DNA from 2 places in the Pseudarthrobacter phenanthrenivorans Sphe3 genome. Region 2 is predicted to be linked to the other one. Evidence: riboswitches for the same ligand, from Rfam matches in the RefSeq annotation. Region 2 holds a riboswitch; the other holds the start of a gene.

Region 1 (9,238 bases), 1.4 Mb from region 2:
TCTTCCTGCTTGACGCCGGGCTGAGCAACCTCGAGGCTTTCGCCGCGAACGCGTTCTTTACCGTTGGCATGGTGCTGTTCGAGGTCCCCACCGGCGTAGTGGCGGACAGTTGGGGACGCAGGGTTTCCTTCCTGCTGGGCACCATTACGTTGGCCGGTTCCACGTTCCTGTACTACCTGTTGTGGCAGTTGTCGGCTCCGTTCTGGTGGTGGGCGCTGGTTTCTGTCCTCCTGGGCCTGGGGTTCACCTTCTTCTCGGGTGCGGTGGAGGCCTGGCTGGTGGACGCCCTGCGTTTCTCCGGGTACGAAGGCGGCCTGGAGACGGTGCTGGGCCGGGGCCAGATGGTCTCCGGGATTGCCATGCTGGCCGGGTCCGTTGCGGGCGGAGTTATTGCACAGGCAACAAACCTCGGGGTTCCGTTCCTGCTCCGGGTAGGCGTGCTGGTGGCGATGTTCGCCGTCGCATTCCTGCTCATGCACGACGTCGGCTTCACGCCTGAGCGCTCGGCGCACCCCCTGCAGGCAACCCGCGCGGTACTCGCTGCCTCGGTGGACAACGGGCTGAAGAACCCGCCGGTCCGGTACATAATGCTGGCTGCGCCGTTCACCGAAGGCGTCGGCATCTACGTGTTCTACGCCCTGCAGCCCTACCTGCTCCAGCTGTTTGGAGACCCGCGGGCGTACGCCATTGCAGGCCTCGCCGCGGCCATTGTTGCCGGGGCCGATGTCGTAGGCGGCTGGATGGCGCCGCGTGTCCGGAACCTGGTGAAACGGCGGACCAGTGTCCTGATTGCCACCAACATTGTCAGCGCCCTCATCCTGGTGGTGCTCATGGTCACCACCACCTTCTGGGTTGCCCTGGTGCTGTTGGCACTCTGGGCCGTGGTCTCCTCGGCCGGAACCCCGGTGCGGCAGGCGTACCTGAACGACATGATTGCCTCCAAGCAGCGCGCAACCGTCCTCAGCTTCGACTCGCTCATGGGATCAGCAGGAGGAGTGGTGGTGCAGCCGATGCTTGGCCGTACCGCTGACCTCTACGGTTACCCCGCGTCGCTGGCCGTGGCAGGCGCGGTGCAGCTGATCGCCGCGCCCTTCATCCTGATGAGCCGCCGGCAGCACCCGCAGGCCGACACGGTAGCCGACACGGCGACGGCAACGTGACAGCCGCGGGACAACCTAGACGCGGAGTGGCGTATGCCTGGAATTTATTGCAGATGAGACCGGGCGGAAACACAGTGACAACAAAGGCCGCGTAAGTTGCCAGGCATGGCATCACACTTCATTAGCCGGTTCCGTGCATGGCTTGCCGGTGCACTCACCTATGAGGCCGGCCATGCGGTTGACGCCACGGCCGACGCCACGCGTTGGGGGTGGCTGCCGGCACTGAGCGGGGTGGCCGTTGGGGCGGAACACGCCCGGCAAAGCCACGCCGAATCCCGGCAGGGGCCCACCGGCATGTCTGCTTGAACACACTATTGCGCGGGTAGCGGGATCATGCCCTAAACTGCTTCACTGAGGTGCCTGAAATGGCGCTGCGCAGCAACGAAAGTGAACACGCTATGGCTACTGATTACGATGCTCCACGCAAGCAGGAAGAAGACACTCCGGCTGACTCGCTGGAAGCCCTTCAGGCGTCACGCGGCGGCAACGCGCAGACCGCAGTCATTGATGTCGATGAGAACGACACCGCTGAGGGCATTGACCTGCCCGGCGCTGATCTTTCCAACGAGGAACTGACCGTCATTGTGGTTCCTGAGCAGTCCGACGAATTCACTTGCTCCTCCTGCTTCCTGGTCCGCCACCGCTCCCAGGTGGCCAGGGAAAAGAACGGCATGAAGTACTGCCGCGACTGCGAGGGCTAACCTCCCACCCTCTGCCTGGCGCCGGCCACCCTCCAAGGTGGCCGGCGCTCTTTTGTCTCCGGCCGCCGTCGTTATTCCGGATCACGGGGCAGTGCAGGAACGGTGCCGAAACGGTCAAGAACCACATGTTTGCTGCCGCTCTTTTATGGATGCGTAATGCAGCCGGTCCGTGATTAACAGTTGTGCGCCGAAGCGGCAACAGGCCTCGATTCGAACCTTAAACGCTCCTACCCTTGAGCTATCCAATCGCTCCACATTTTGGGTGGCTCCACAATGAAAAAGTTCTCCACCTGGCTCGCGGCCATCCTGCTGGCCGCGGGGCTGGGCATAGCGGTTCCGGGGCAGGCCTCCGCAACCACGTCCTATTGCGGCCTCGTCTGGGGGTCCCTGGCCAAGACTGACGGCACCCTGGCCGCCGCATCCGTCACCAACGTCCGCACCGGGCGGCATTACTGCTTTGACCGGATGGTGGTGGACCTCAGCGGCCCGGCCGTGGGCTACCTGGTGCGCTACGTGCCCAAGGTAGTCGAAGACGGGTCCGGCTTTACCGTTCCTGTCCGCGGCGGTGCACGGCTGCAGGTGACCGTGAAGGCTCCGGCCTATGACCCCAACACCGGCCAGCCGACGTACACGCCCGCCAACAGGGCCGAGCTCTCCAACGTTGCCGGGTACCAGACTTTCCGCCAGGTGGCCTGGGCCGGCAGTTTTGAGGGCCAGACAAACATTGGACTGGGGGTCCGTGCCCGGCTTCCGTTCCGGGTGTTCACCCTGGACGGGCCCGGGTCCGGTTCCCGGCTGGTAGTGGACGTCGCACACTACTGGTAAGGCAACTGCACCACGAAAGGTGCCGTTCCCCGGAAGCGGGGAACGGCACCTTTGCCATGCAGGAAGGAGCAGCTGGACAAGCCCGCCTGCGTCCTACTCCGGTACCACCAGCGCCGGAGTATCGCGCCTGAGCGTTTCGCCCTGGAAGAACCCGGGGCGCAACCGGGCCATGATGAGCATGAAGACTGCTCCGGATGCCAGGATGCCGACGCCAAGGACGAAGACCAGGCCTACCCCGAAGACCTCCGAGCCGCTGCCGAATTCGGGGGCCAGGCTGTCCACGGCAGTCTGGCCGAACACCACGAACAGTCCCACGCCGCCAAGCACCGGGCACACCAGCCGCAGCAGGAAGTGGCGCAGGCTGCTGAAGACGCTCTGGCGGAAGTACCACGCACAGGCCAGGGCGGTGAGGCCGTAGTAGAAGCAGATCATCAGGCCCAGCGCCAGGATGGTGTCGTTGAGGACGTTTTCACTGACTACGTGCATCACGGCATAGAAGCCCGCGGACATGATGCCGGCGGCCACGGTAGCGAAGCCCGGCGTCGCAAACCTGCTGCTGACGCGGCTGAACCGCTCCGGCAGGGCACCGTAGTGCCCCATGGCCAGCAGGCTGCGGGACGGCGACATGAAGGTGGACTGCAGCGAGGCGGCGGAACTGGACAGCACTGCCATGGACATCAGGATGGCGAACGGGCCCATGATGGGGGACGCCAGCGCAGTGAAGATGTTCTCGTGGATTTCGGTGTTGTTCAGGCCGTTGCCGGTATCTCCGACGCCGGCGAACATCATGGTGGCAATGCTCACCAGCAGGTAGATCGCCAGGACGATGAGGGCAGTGAGGGTGCCGGCGAGCCCGGAGACCTTCTTCCCGTTGGCAGTCTCCTCGTTGACTGTCAGGCAGACGTCCCAGCCCCAGTAGACAAAGATGGACAGCGAGATGCCCGCCGCGATCTGCCCGAAGGTCTCAATGCGGGTGACGTCGAACCACTCCCAGCTGAAGGGGATGGAGGTTTCGGACGCGGACCAGTTGGCAAAGGCCATGCCCACGAACAGCGCCAGGACCAGCAGCTGGAAGCCCACCAGGCCGTACTGCACCATCTTGGTGGTGTGGAGCCCGCGGTAGCTGATCCAGACGGCCAGGGCAACAAACACAAAGCAGGTCACCACGTTCACCGCCTTGTTCGCTGCCAGGTCAGCCAGTTCAGGCGCCCCCGTCAGCTGTGAAAGGAACAGGTAGAAGAAGTCGACGGCGACCCCGGCGAGGTTGGACAGCACAATGATGTTCGCTGCCAGCAGGCCCCAGCCGCCCATCCAGCCGATCCAGGGGCCGAAGGCCTTGGTCACCCAGGTGAAGGTAGTGCCGCTGTCCGGGGAATCGGCGTTGAGTTCCCGGTAGGCCAGCGAGACCAGGATCATGGGGATGAAGCCGATCAGGAAGATGACCGGCAGTTGGAGCCCGGCTTCATTGACGGTGGGGCCGAGGGCGCTGGTGAGGGTGTAGGCGGGGGCAATGGTGGAAATGCCCAGGACGACGACGGCGAGGAGGCCCAGCTGCCCGCCCTTCAGTCCCTTGGGACTGATCCCGGCAGTTCCGGGGGAGTGCCGCCCGGCGGTTGCTTCGGATGTGCTGGTGCGGATGGTCTCGGTCATGGCACCACTTTCTGGAGATGTTGAGATGAGGGTCACTATATGAATGGCGTTCATTTAGTATGGAGGTGTGTGACCTGCGGCGCAAGGGCAAATATGAATCGCGTTCGTTTATGTCGGTCCCCGGGAAATTAGTAAGCTCACTGAGAAATCCGTCCGGGCCCTGCCGCCCGGCGATGCGGGGCTGGTACCGTCGGCACTACCGGACCAATTGAGGAGGATGCATGAAAGCTTCACCGACACTGACCAACAACCTGCAGGCCGTGCTCGCCGACCTGATTGAACTGCATGTCCAGGGCAAGCAGGCGCACTGGAACATCGTTGGAACCAACTTCCGCGACCTCCACCTGCAGCTGGATGAGATCGTTGACGCGGCCCGCCAGTTCGCCGATGACACGGCCGAGCGGATGCGCGCCCTGCACGCGCTGCCGGACGGCCGCAGCTCCACGGTGGCGGAGTCCACAAGTCTGGCGCAGTTCCCCGAAGGCCTGATCAGCACCAAGGATGCGATCGAGCGGATCGTTGCAGCCCTTGAAGCTGCTGTTGGAACCATGCGCAAAGTCCATGATGAAGTGGACGAAGAGGATCCCACCACCGCTGACCTGCTGCACGAGTTCATCGCCAAGCTGGAGCAGTTCGCCTGGATGGTCAACGCCGAGACCATGAAACCCACGGCCAGCGTCACTGCGCCTGACTCGAAGTAGCAGGCCCGCAAGGGAAGCAGCCTGCCAGGCGCCCGCCCCGGAGTAAGGCTCCGCGGCGGGCGCCTTTTGCTGTCCGCGGCGACCATTGGGCGGGCATTCTCAGCTGGCTGCCTTGGGCACTTTCCGGAGGACGACGGCGGCCAGTCCTGCCGCCGCCGCCATCAGGACCAGCCCAATCGCCGCCGTGATGTGGACGCCCGAATCGAAGGCCGTTCCAGCTGCCTCCCGGACCGCCTCCGCCAGGGGGCCGGGCAGTCCGGCGGCCAGTTCAATGGCCCCGGCGAGCGTCTCCCCGGCGTGCAGGATGCCCTGGTTCGAGGCGGTTTCGGCGAGGTCCTCCGGCAGCCGCAGGTTCTGCTGGTAGGAGGCGGTCAGGATGGAGCCCAGTACGGCGGCTCCCAGCAGGGCGCCCACTTCATAGCCCGTCTCGGAAATGGCCGCTGCCGCCCCCGACTTCTCCGGCGGTGCGCTGCCCAGGATGAGGTCGTTGGAGGTGGTCTCGGCCGTTCCCACGCCCAGTGCCAGGACCAGGAGTGCGGTCAGCAGGAGCGGAGAGCCGCCAGTGCTGCTGCCAAAAGCCACCAGGCTGTAGCCGGCGGCACTGAGGGCCAGTCCGGATGCCACTACAAAGCCGGGGCGGACTTTCTTGACCACCGGCACCACAGCCAGGCCCGCCACCACTGTGGCCACCAGGGCAGGGATCATCGCCATTCCCGCAGCCGAGGGGGACATCCCCTCGATGAGCTGGAGGTGCTGGGCCAGGAAGAGGATGAACCCGTTGAAGGAAAACAACGCCAGGACGTTGGCGGCAATGGCCATGCTGAACACCCTGTTCCGGAACAGGGACATGTCCAGCAGCGGACTTCGCAGCCCTTTTTGTCGGCGGACAAAGGTGCTGCCCATGGCCAGGCCGAAAGCCAGGCATCCCAGGGCCAGCGGACCCGGGCCCTCCGTGGCGAACTCCTTGATCCCGAACACCACCGGGACCATGGTGAGCAGGGAGAGCAGGATGCTTGGCGCATCCACCCTGCCCGGTTCAGGGTCCTTTGATTCGGGGATAAAGGCCGGGCCGAGCGCCAGGAGCGGCAGCATGATGGGTACGGCCACCAGGAGTACCGCTCCCCACCAGAACTGCTCCACAAGCCATCCGCCGAAGATTGGACCCAGGGCGGCGCCGCCCGAGAATCCGGCGGCCCAGATGGCGACAGCCAGCCGCCGGCGGTTGGGGTCCGGGAAGATGTTGCGGATCAGGGACAGGGTTGAGGGCATCAGCATGGCGCCGAAGAAGCCCAGGGCAGCGCGGCCGGCAATGAGCCACAAGGCGGTGGGGGCAAAGGCTGTGGCGGCTGATACCGCCGCGAAACCGACGCTGCCGATGATCAGCAGCCGCCGCCGTCCGATCCTGTCGCCCAGGGTTCCCATTGCTACAAGGAGCCCGGCCAGTACCAGGGGGTAGGCATCCACGATCCAGAGCAGCTCAACACCGGAAGCATCCAGTGCGTGGGCGATGGCCGGCAGCGCAAAAGTCAGGGCGGTGTTGTCCACGGCCACCAGCAGCACGGGAAACATGAGCAGCGCCAGCGCCAGCCAGTCCCGCCAGGCGCTTTTCTCCATCGCCCCCTCGCGGACGTCAACGGCACTGCCGGCGAAGGGCGTGGGGTTTTGTTGGGAATCGCCAGTCATGCAATAACTGTACCGTCTGGACGGTACAGTTAAGAAATTGTCTTCCACCATTGGATGATGGGACCTATGGCCAGAAAACCTGTCGCGCGGGATGCCGTCCTCGATGCCTTTGAAGAACTCCTGATCGACGTGGGGGAGCGCGCGGCGACGCTGGAGGCGGTGGCAAAGCGCGCCGGGGTTTCCAAAGGGGGCCTCCTGTACCACTTCCCCAACAAGGAAGCCCTCATTGCCGCCACCCTCGAACGCCTTGACCGCCTGGCGGGGGAGGACCTTGCCGCGATGGCGTCCGCCCCCGAAGGGGCTGCCGCCTACTTCATCCGCTCGTCGCTGTGGGCAGATACCCCCTTGGACCGCTCCTTCGTAGCTGCCACCCGCCTGGCCGAGGTGGCCCATGAGGAGGCCCGCCGACGTTTTGCAGCCATCCAGCAGCAGTGGCTGGACCTGATCGGCAAGGATGTCGGACCGGCGATGGCCAAGGCGGTGCTGTACATGGGGGACGGGCTCTATTTCAATGCCATGTGGGAAAGTGGACCGGCTGGAAATGCCGCCGGCAGGCAGGGTGAGGTGGAAGAACTCCTCGCGGCCGTGGAGCGGTTGCGGGGCTGAGGACCATTTGCCCCGCTGCCTGCCGCATAGGAGAATTAGCTTCGTGCGGGCCCTGACCGGCCGCCGCACAAGAACCAACTGAATAGCCTTTGATCTGCGGCGGGAGAGTCCTGCCTTCAGGTACAAGCAGGCGCCGTAGGAGCAATACCTCCCCAGGAATCTCACAGGCCCACGTACCGCCGCGGCGAGGCACCTCTGGAAAGCAGCACAGGGCCCACGCGCATCCGGTCTCGGAGCCGCGGGCCGGAACGCTCACCGACGGTGCAAGCGGGGCCGGCGGAAGCCGGCAACGCGGAAACTCTCAGGTTCACCTACAGAGCGGGGAGGACCCGAATCGATGTGGCGTACCCTGCGCCGCCTGAGTTATGGAGCTCCTCGTGACTGTTACCCCGGCCGCCTCACCGGCAACTGCTACCGCCGCCGCCACCTTCGTTGACCGGCACATCGGCACCCGCCGCCAGGCCGACGTCGAGACCATGCTCAAGGCCGTTGGCTACGACACCGTGGACGCGCTGGTTGATACCGCCGTCCCCGAGGACATCCGCCAGGAATCCGTACTGGAACTGGCGGGCGCCCTGAGCGAGGTGGAGGCGCTCGCAGAACTCCGCAGGCTCGCCGCCAAGAACAAGACCGCCGTCCAGATGATTGGCCAGGGCTACTACGACACCGTGACCCCGCCGGTGATCCGCCGCAACATCCTTGAGGGACCGGCCTGGTACACCGCGTACACCCCGTACCAGCCCGAAATCTCGCAGGGCCGGCTCGAGGCACTGCTGAACTTCCAGACCATGGTCCAGGACCTGGTGGGCCTGCCCATCGCCAACGCATCCCTGCTGGACGAAGCCACCGCCGTTGCCGAAGCCGTGCTGATGATGCGCCGGGCCAACAAGAACAAGGACGCCCGCGACGGCAAGACTGTCCTGGACGCCGACTGCCTGCCGCAGACCATCGCCGTCGTAAAAGGCCGCGCCGAGGCGCTTGGCTTCGAGGTTGAGGTCGCGGACCTGACGGCCGGCCTGCCCGACGGCGCCATCAACGGCATCGTCCTCCAGCAGCCCGGCGCCTCGGGCCGGGTCTGGGACCAGTCCGCCGTCATCGCTGCCGCCAAGGAGCGCGGCGCCCTGGTGACAGTCGCCGCGGACCTGCTGGCCCTCACCCTCATCACCCCGCCGGGCGAGCAGGGCGCGGACATCGCCGTCGGCTCGGCGCAGCGCTTCGGCGTCCCGCTGTTCTACGGCGGCCCGCACGCCGCCTACATGGCCGTGCAAAAGGGGCTGGAACGCTCCATGCCCGGCCGCCTGGTGGGCGTCTCCAAGGATTCGGCGGGAGTTCCGGCCTACCGCCTGGCCCTCCAGACCCGCGAGCAGCACATCCGCCGGGAGAAGGCCACGTCCAACATCTGCACGGCCCAGGCGCTGCTGGCCATCGTGGCCTCGATGTACGCGGTGTACCACGGTCCGGAGGGCCTGGCGGCGATCGCCCGGTCCGCCCACGTCCACGCCAAGACCCTGGCTGCCTCCCTCAAAGCCGCCGGCTTCGAGGTGCGGCACACCAGTTTCTTCGACACGGTCACCGTGTTCGTCCCGGGAAAGGCTGCGGGTATCATCGCCGCAGCGGAGGCGCAGGGCATCAACCTGCGCAGCATCGACGCTGACACGGTGGGCTTCTCCACGGATGAAACCACGACGGCGGCAATCGTCGACGCCGTCCTGGCCGCCTTTGGCGTCTCGTCCACGGCAGATGGCGACGCTGCCTTGGGCCTGGACGCCGCCGTCGAACGTTCCTCTGATTTCCTGCAGCACCCTGTGTTCAACACGCACCGCTCCGAAACGCAGCTGTTGCGCTACATCCGCAAGCTCAGCGACCGCGACCTCGCGCTGGACCGGACCATGATTCCGCTCGGTTCCTGCAC
Region 2 (9,238 bases):
GAGCTTCACCGGCAAGTCCCTTACCGGCGCCAATGACAGCCTGATCGGTTTCGCGAACTACGCCGAAGCACTGGCCGACGCAGGCATGTGGCGCTCACTCGGCAACACCCTCTACTTCACCGTGATCAGCACGGTCCCGCTGGTGCTGGTGGCCCTGGTGATGGCCGCGCTTCTCAACGTGGGATTGCCGGCCCAATGGCTGTGGCGGCTCTCCTACTTTGCCCCGTACCTGCTCGCGTCCACCGTGGTCTCGCTGTTCTTCACGTGGATGTACAACCCGCAGTTGGGCCTGATCAACGATTCCCTGTCCAAGATCGGCATCCCCAAGGTGGCGTGGCTCAATGACCCCAACGTGGCCATGTGGGCCATCGTCATTGCCACGCTCTGGTGGACGGTGGGGTTCAACTTCCTGCTGTACCTGGCCGCGATGCAGAACATTCCCCACCAGCACTACGAGGCAGCATCCCTCGATGGTGCCGGAGCCTGGCGTCAGTTCTTCTCCATCACCCTGCCGCAGCTTGCGCCCACCACCGTGATGATCGTGCTCCTCCAGATCCTGGCCTCGCTCAAGATCTTCGACCAGGTGTACCAGATGACCGCCGGCGGCCCCGGAGGCTCAACCCGCCCCGTGGTGCAGTACATCTTTGAAACCGGGTTCACCGGCTACCGGCTGGGCTATTCGGCAGCCATCTCCTACATCTTCTTCGGACTGATCGTGCTCGTCTCGGTCATGCAGTTCGTCATCACCCGCCGCAGGAGTGCATAACCATGGCAATTCAGACCCTCGACCGCCCCGAGTCAGGCACCAGTACCAGCCAGGACCTCCGCCAGCCCCGCAAAAAGATGACCGCAGGCAAGATCGCCGCCGTCGTGGTCGCCGCTCTTATCGCCTTCCTCTGGCTGATCCCGTTCGCCTGGGCAACCGCCACCGCCTTCAAGACCGAGACGGACGCCGCAGCTCCGAAGATCAGCTGGCTTCCGCCGTCGGGCTTTACTCCTGAAGCCTTCGTGAAGGTGTTCCAGGACGGCAACATCCCGCTCTGGACGTGGAACTCGCTCTACACCTCGGCGGCCATCACAGTCATCACCCTGGTGATCTCGGCGCTGGTGGCCTACGCCCTGTCCCGGATCGACTTCAAAGGCAAGAAGGTGCTGATGACGGTGATCATCGCCTCCATCATCATTCCTCCGCCGGTCCTGATCATCCCGCTCTTCTACCAGATGCTCGCCCTGCACATGATCGACACCTCCTGGGCGATCATCCTGCCGCAGGTCATCCACCCGGCCATGGTGTTCGTGCTCAAGAAGTTCTTTGACCAGATTCCACGCGAACTTGAAGAAGCCGCGGTGATGGACGGCGCCAGCCGCATGCGGATCTTCACCCAGATCATCCTGCCGCTGTCCCGGCCCATCCTGGCCGCCGTCGCCATCTTTGTGTTCATCGGCGCCTGGAACAACTTCCTGTGGCCCTTCATCGCCACCAATGACGGCGCGCTCCTCACCCTGCCGGTGGGCCTGCAGACTATCAAGAGCGCCTACGGCATCCAGTACGCGCAGAACATGGCGTCCGCCTTGCTCGCGGCGCTCCCGCTCATACTCGTCTTCCTCTTCTTCCAGCGCCAGATCATCAAGGGTGTTGCGACGACGGGTCTCGCCGGCACTTGACTCGACACCTTCCGCTTACCAAACCAACGCTACGAAACAGACCTGAACCAATACCAAGGAGCTGCTGAATATGTCCCGCGCACGGATCACCCTCGACCGCGACTTCACCATCGGCGAAGTACCCCGCCGCCTCTTTGGCTCCTTCGTGGAGCACATGGGCCGCTGCGTCTACACCGGCATTTACGAGCCGGGCCACCCTGAAGCGGATGAAAACGGCTTCCGCCAGGACGTCCTCAAGCTCGTCAGGGAACTCGGCGCCACCGTCATCCGCTATCCCGGAGGCAACTTCGTCTCCGGCTACAACTGGGAGGACGGCATCGGCCCGCGGGAGGACCGGCCCCGCCGGCTGGACGGCGCCTGGCACACCGTGGAGACCAACGCGTTCGGCCTGCACGAGTTTGTTGACTGGTCCCGCCAGGCTGGAACGGAAATCATGGAAGCCATAAACCTGGGCACCAGGGGAGTGGACGCCGCCCGGGAGATCGTGGAATACGCCAACCATCCCGGCGGCAGCTACTGGTCCGACCTCCGCGCCAAGAACGGCCACAAGGACCCGTTCAACATCAAGCTCTGGTGCCTGGGCAACGAGATGGACGGGCCGTGGCAGATTGGTCACAAGACCGCCGAGGAATACGGACGCCTGGCGCAGGAAGCCGCCAAGGCCATGCGCTTCGTGGATCCGGACATCGAGCTGGTGGCCTGCGGAAGCTCCAACTCGGGCATGCCCACCTTCGGCGCGTGGGAGCAGACTGTCCTGACGCACGCCTACGACGAGGTGGACTACGTCTCCCTACACGCCTACTACCAGGAGCACGACGGCGATGCCGGCAGCTTCCTGGCCAGCGCCGTGGACACCGACTACTTCATAGAGTCAGTCATCTCCACTGCCGACGCTGTCCGGGCGAAGGGAAAGCATAAGAAGCACATCAACCTGTCCTTCGACGAGTGGAACGTCTGGTATCAGCGCGGCCGGGACACTGAGGACCAGTTGCGCAACGTCGTCAAGGCAGGCTGGCGCGAGCACCCACGGCTCATCGAGGACAAGTACAACGTCACCGATGCCGTGGTGGTGGGGACCCTGCTGAACTCGTTGCTCCGGCACGGGGACCGCGTGAAGATCGCCAACCAGGCGCAGCTGGTAAACGTCATCGCCCCGATCTTCAGCGAGGAAAACGGGCCGGCCTGGCGCCAAACGATCTTCCACCCGTTTGCCCGCATGGCTGAGCTGGCCAAGGGCCAGATCCTGCGCCTGTCCGTTGACTCGGACAAGTACGACAACGCCCGCTACGGCGGCACCGACCTTGTGGATGTCAGTGCAACATGGAACGAGGAAACGGGCCGCGTGGCGCTCTTCCTGGCCAACCGCGGCCTTGAGGAAGCGGCGGACATCGACGTCTCACTGCGCGGTTTTGATGCCCGCCAGGTGGTCCGGGCGGAGGTCCTGGAAATTCCCGAAGGCGGGGACCGCTTCACCGCCAATACCCAAGACCGTCCGGGCCAGGTGGGGCTCAAGCCGCTGGAAGGAGCGAAGGCGAGCGGCTCCGAGCTCCGGGCAACGCTTCCGGCGCTGTCCTGGGCCGTCATTGAGCTGGACGTAACCAAGAACTGAAGCTTCCACCGCCGCCGCGGGGAGCGGCACCAAACGCAAGCGGACGACGGCGGGGGTCCCGCCGTCGTCCGCTTGCGTTGAGGAGGTCCCGCTTTAGGCGAGCCTGCTAGCTCTCGATTGTCACGCCGCGCCAAAAGGCGATGCGGTCCTCGATCTGCCGGGCGCGCGGCTTGGGCTCGGGGTAGAACCAGGCGGCATCCACGTTGAGCTTTCCGTCCACTTCCAGCGTGTGGTAGCTGGCCCTGCCCTTCCACGGGCAGACTGAATACATGTCGCTGTCCCTGAGGTAGCCGGCGTTGACGGCGTCGCGCGGGAAGTAGTGGTTGCCCTCCACCACCACGGTGTCCGTGGATTCGGCGATGACTTTTCCGTTCCAGATAGCCCTGACCATGTGGTTCCGTTCTGTTGGGCGCCGGCTGGCGGCGGCATGCTCGTAGGTATGTCAACGGCGCCAACGCAGGGCTTGTTCCCTAAACGGAAGCGGACGACGGCGGGAGCCTCCCGCCGTCGTTCGCTTTGTTTTGCGGTCCACTAACCGTCCGGTCGCTGCGGCTCCGGATTGGCTGGCTGATCAGCACCAGGCAAGGCTTATCGCATGAAAAGCGCAGGATTTCCGTAGGAATCTACATCCTGAACCAAAGGCCGTTTTCGTTGCGAAATCCGCGCTTACAGTTGTCTTAAAAAGCAGACTGTCCGGCTCCATGCGAAGCTTACCCTGGCAAGGCTCCAGAAGGTCCGGATCATCTGCTACGCCCGGCCGGTAACGCGGCAGGGAAATTGTCAACCAGCTCCGCTCTTCGCTCCTGATCCTTATGTTGGCCGTCACGCGAAGAGCTCTGAACGGAAAGCGAATGCATGAAGAAGCTTTTGCGCCATGCCCTTTTTGCTATTAGCGCCGTTTGTGCTGGATCAATGGCTCTCTTCCTGACCCCCGCTGTGGCTCATGCTGACCTTAGTCTTTCCCCCGCGTCTCCCTCGTACTCGCCTCCTCTGCCTCAAGGAGAGAGCCGATACATCGTTAAGTACGGCAACAACGTGAACGCGGAAGTGGAGTCCAAGTCCCTGGAACAAAACGGGATAGAAGTAAAAGCGACGCTTTCCCATGCAATGAAGGCTTCAGTAGTTGTAGCGACACCTAAGGAAATGGAGTCGCTGAAAGAATCGGCAGATGTAGCGTCCGTGGAACTCGACAGCCGTGGTTCGATAGCCGGTTCCACTTCCATCTGGGGGCTAGACCGGGTGGATCAACGATCCGGACGGGACGGGCAGTACAGCTTCGATTCTGAAGGGGCCGGCGTGAATGTCTACGTCGTTGATACCGGACTGCTCATGTCCCATTCAGAGTTTTCCGGCCGGGTCCCTGCGAGCTGGAACGCAATCAATGACGGCCATGGAGTTAATGACTGCAACGGTCACGGAACCCACGTCGCCGGAACGGCCGCCGGAACAACATACGGCGTTGCCAAGAAAGCGAACATCATTCCTGTCCGAACCCTTGAGTGCGACGGGAGCGGCTGGTCGTCCACCGTCATGGCGGGTATTGACTGGGCAATATCGCACCATGTCGCCGGTCAACCGGCCGTCATGAACCTAAGCGTCGGCGGTTTTACCAATGCCTCCTTTGACACGGCGGTTCAAAGCGCCATAAACGACGGGATAACAGTAATAGCGGCAGCAGGAAACTCCGGCCAGGATGCCTGCCTTACCTCCCCCGCCAAAGTTCCATCTGCCATTACCGTCGCAGCAACAAACGTCAATGATGCCCAAGCGTCATGGTCCAACTACGGTTCCTGCGTTGATATCCAGGCACCCGGGGTGTCCGTCAGGTCAGCGTGGAATAGCTCTCCTACCGGTGACAACACCTTGGATGGCACCTCAATGGCTGCTCCGCACGTTTCCGGTGCAGCTGCAATCCTGCTTTCCCGTAATCGTTCGCTGTCTCCGGCAGAACTTCATCAGACCATGATCAATAACGCCACGATCGGTGCGGTCAGCGCCAATAAGGGTGCGACTCCTAACAGGTTGCTGTTTGTACCCCCTCCCACTCCTCCTCTTCCCTCCTGCTCGAACCTGCAACTTGGTGATGCATGGGCCGGAGTGGGCACGCATTGTGGGTTGCAGGGAACGGCAACTTCTGTTCCGTCAACCGTTGAAGCCACGGTAGCTGCCAATGAATCACCTGCCACCGCCGTAACCGCCGTTGAAGCTCCTGTTTCTGCTTCCGCTGTCACTCCCGGTGCGGATGATGCGTCGGTTCCCGTGCGGGCTGATGCCCGCTCGCTTCAGCCCGAATCCAGTTCTGCCCAATACTCACCGGACGCCCGCACAGCGGACGGGGAAGTGCCTGTGGTTGAGCCGGAAGCGATTCCACCGGTGGCTGTCGCGGCCGATGTCACTGTGGACGCCGAAACTGCACCTTCAGAAACACCGCTGCCAGCAGCGCTGGCGGCCTCTGCTCCATCACCCTTGAGTGCTTCCGCGACAGCCCCTGTCGGCGTTACAGCAGAAGCCGCATCGGAGGGCAAGGCCGGCACTGAGGCGAACAACGCTGCTTGGACAACCGCGGCCGGATTACTGCTCTGTGGCTTGGCTTTTGCACATGCAGTCAGGAGATTGAGTCCGTCGCGGCGGCTGGCGATGCAACCCCGCGGTGCTACCGCGGACTCTTGTCGATGACGCAAAACCGGTTGCCGTCGGGGTCGGCGAGGACCACAAAGTCAGGGTCTTCCGGGTACAGCTCCCAGTCGACGCGCTGGGCGCCGAGCGAAACCAGCCGTTCCACCTCGGCGTCCTGATCGTCCGCGTACAGGTCCAGGTGGACCCGGGGGTGCTCCTGGATCGGCGTCTCGCTCAGCATGAGGGCCAACTGCGCTCCAGGGCCGGAAGCCGGCACAAGGATCACCCAGGTTTCGTCGCCGGGCTCCTGCGGGACGTAACCGAGGGCGGCGTGCCAAAAAGCGGTTGCGCGGGCGACGTCGTTGACGCCGAGGACTGTGCTGCCGATGGTCAACATCCGCCCAGCCTAAACCCGGTGGGCTGGGCCTGTCTTGCACGGGAAGGATGCCGCCGCCGTGCCTGTGGGGACACAATTTTGCATCCAGCCCCGCGATCCGGTAAGGTGTGAGCCGTGTCACCGACCAGTGGCACACGCTTATGATCTGCGGCGGGAGAGTCCTGCCGGTACGTTCTGCAGGCGCCGTAGGAGCAAATCCTCCCCAGGAATCTCTCAGGCCCACGTACCGCCGCGGCAAGGCAACTCTGGAAAGCAGTCCGGGCAACCGGGCTCACCGACGGTGCAAGTGGCGTCCCGCTGAACAGCAGGGCACTACAAAACTCTCAGGTCCCATACAGAGCGGGGAGGAACCCGAATCAAAGTGGCACCCTACGCCACCTGAATTATGGAGTTCCTCTCATGACGGTTCACTCGTCCCCAACCACCTTCGCAGACCGCCATATCGGCGCGCGCCGCCAGTCCGACATCGACACCATGCTCAAGGCCGTCGGCTACGACACCCTTGACGGCCTCGTGGACAGCGCCGTACCGGACTCAATCCGCCAGGACAAGCCCCTCACCCTCGAGAGCGCCCTCAGCGAAGTCCAGGTCCTCGCCGAGCTCCGCAAGCTCGCCGGCAAGAACAAGATGGCCGTGCAGATGATCGGGCAGGGCTACTACGACACCGTTACCCCGCCGGTGATCCGCCGGAACATCTTCGAAGCCCCCGCCTGGTACACCGCGTACACGCCCTACCAGCCGGAAATTTCCCAGGGCCGGCTTGAGGCGCTGCTCAACTTCCAGACCATGGTCCAGGACCTCACCGCGCTTCCCGTGGCCAACGCGTCCCTGCTGGACGAAGCCACCGCCGTCGCCGAAGCCGTGCTCCTGATGCGTCGTGCCAACAAGTCCAAAACCGCGAAGGACGGCAAGACCGTCCTGGACGCCGACCTGCTCCCGCAGACCATCGCCATCGTGCTGGGCCGCGCCGAGGCCCTCGGCTTCGAGGTGGAAATTGCCGACCTCACGGCCGGCCTGCCCGACGGCGACATCAACGGCCTCGTCCTGCAGCAGCCCGGCGTTTCCGGCCGCGTCTGGGACCAGTCCGCCGTCATCGCCGAGGCCAAGGACCGCGGTGCCCTGGTCACCGTCGCCGCCGACCTCCTGGCCCTCACCCTCATCACCCCGCCGGGCGAGCAGGGCGCGGACATCGCCGTCGGCTCCACCCAGCGCTTCGGCGTCCCGCTGTTCTTCGGCGGCCCGCACGCTGCCTACATGGCCGTCCGCCAGGGCATGGAGCGCACCCTCCCCGGCCGCATCGTCGGCGTGTCCAAGGACGACGCCGGTGTCCCCGCCTACCGCCTGGCCCTCCAGACCCGCGAGCAGCACATCCGCCGCGAGAAGGCCACGTCCAACATCTGCACCGCGCAGGCCCTGCTGGCCATCGTCTCCTCCTTCTACGCCGTCTACCACGGCCCGGACGGCCTCAAGGCGATCGCCGAAACCGTCCACAACAACGCCCGAGCCCTCGCCAGCACGCTGAAGGTGGCCGGCCGCGAACTGGTCTCCGACAGCTTCTTCGACACGCTCACCGTGCGCGTGCCTGGCAAGGCTGCAAAGGTGATCACCGCCGCCGAAGCCCGCGGCATCAACCTGCGCCTCGTCGACGCGGACACAGTTGGCGTGTCCGTCGATGAAACCACGACGCCGGAGGTCCTCTCCGCGGTGGCGGTCGCCTTCGGCGCCGGTCCGGTTGCGTCCGGCGAGGGCTTTGAGCTGCCCGAGTCCGTGCTGCGCACCTCCTCCTACCTGCAGCACCCGGTGTTCAACACGCACCGCTCCGAGACCCAGCTGCTCCGCTACATCCGCCGCCTCTCCGACCGGGACCTGGCACTGGACCGCACCATGATCCCGCTGGGCTCGTGCACCATGAAGCTGAATGCGACCGCCGAGATGGAGGCCATCTCCTGGCCCGAGTTCGCCTCCATCCACCCGTTCGCCCCGGATTCCCAGACCACCGGCTGGCGTGAACTCATTGCCGGGCTCGAAGCAGACCTCGCCGAAATCACCGGATACGACCAGGTGTCCATCCAGCCCAACGCCGGCTCACAGGGCGAACTCGCGGGCCTGCTGGCCATCCGCGGCTACCACCACTCCCGCGGCGAGGCACAGCGCAACGTCTGCCTCATCCCGGCCTCGGCCCACGGCACCAACGCCGCCTCCGCCGTCCTCGCGGGGATGAAGGTTGTGGTGGTTGCCACCGCTGCCGACGGCACGATCGACCACGCGGACCTGGAGGCCAAGATCGAGGCCCACAAGGACGTCCTCTCGGCCATCATGATCACCTACCCGTCCACCCACGGCGTCTACGACTCGGACGTCCGCGAAGTGTGCGACGCCATCCACGCCGCAGGCGGCCAGGTCTACGTTGACGGCGCCAACCTCAACGCGTTGGTCGGGCTGGCACAGCCGGGCAAGTTCGGCGGCGACGTCTCGCACCTGAACCTGCACAAGACCTTCTGCATCCCGCACGGCGGTGGGGGACCCGGCGTCGGGCCCGTCGCTGCCAAGGCGCACCTGGCACCGTTCATGCCGGGCGATGCCAACAAGGCTGCCCACGAAGCCGGCCACGGCGTTGCGATCTCCGCGTCCCGCTTCGGCTCCGCCGGTGTGCTGCCGATTTCCTGGGCCTACGTGAAGCTGATGGGCGGCCAGGGCCTGACCGAGGCCACCAAGTCCGCGCTGCTGGCGGCCAATTACGTGGCTGCACGGCTGGACGAGCACTTCCCCGTGCTGTACACCGGCGAGACCGGCCTGGTGGCACACGAGTGCATCCTGGACCTGCGCGAGCTCACCGCCCGCACCGGTGTTACCGCCGAGGACGTGGCCAAGCGCCTTATCGACTTCGGCTTCCACGCCCCCACCCTGTCCTTCCCGGTGGCCGGCACCCTGATGGTGGAGCCCACCGAATC

What was found. Region 2 has a riboswitch for glycine ahead of gcvP (aminomethyl-transferring glycine dehydrogenase). Riboswitches for the same ligand answer to the same signal wherever they lie in the genome.
Region 1: another riboswitch for glycine. It lies ahead of gcvP (aminomethyl-transferring glycine dehydrogenase); the one in region 2 lies ahead of gcvP (aminomethyl-transferring glycine dehydrogenase).

What each region holds. Positions count from the first base shown of each region.
Region 1 is NC_015145.1:828,802-838,039, forward strand. It holds gene ASPHE3_RS03910 (MFS transporter) at 1-1,160, shown strand, start outside; gene ASPHE3_RS03915 (hypothetical protein) at 1,266-1,466, shown strand; gene ASPHE3_RS03920 (DUF4193 domain-containing protein) at 1,559-1,861, shown strand; gene ASPHE3_RS03925 (AMIN-like domain-containing (lipo)protein) at 2,135-2,686, shown strand; gene ASPHE3_RS03930 (APC family permease) at 2,780-4,336, opposite strand; gene ASPHE3_RS03935 (Dps family protein) at 4,558-5,037, shown strand; gene ASPHE3_RS03940 (MFS transporter) at 5,137-6,651, opposite strand; gene ASPHE3_RS03945 (TetR/AcrR family transcriptional regulator) at 6,787-7,326, shown strand; glycine riboswitch at 7,417-7,515, shown strand; gene gcvP (aminomethyl-transferring glycine dehydrogenase) at 7,692-9,238, shown strand, end outside.
Region 2 is NC_015145.1:3,631,854-3,641,091, reverse strand. It holds gene ASPHE3_RS16960 (carbohydrate ABC transporter permease) at 1-766, shown strand, start outside; gene ASPHE3_RS16955 (carbohydrate ABC transporter permease) at 769-1,665, shown strand; gene arfA (arabinosylfuranosidase ArfA) at 1,736-3,274, shown strand; gene ASPHE3_RS16945 (DUF427 domain-containing protein) at 3,381-3,665, opposite strand; gene ASPHE3_RS21605 (S8 family peptidase) at 4,310-5,950, shown strand; gene ASPHE3_RS16940 (VOC family protein) at 5,928-6,287, opposite strand; glycine riboswitch at 6,429-6,526, shown strand; glycine riboswitch at 6,528-6,635, shown strand; gene gcvP (aminomethyl-transferring glycine dehydrogenase) at 6,687-9,238, shown strand, end outside.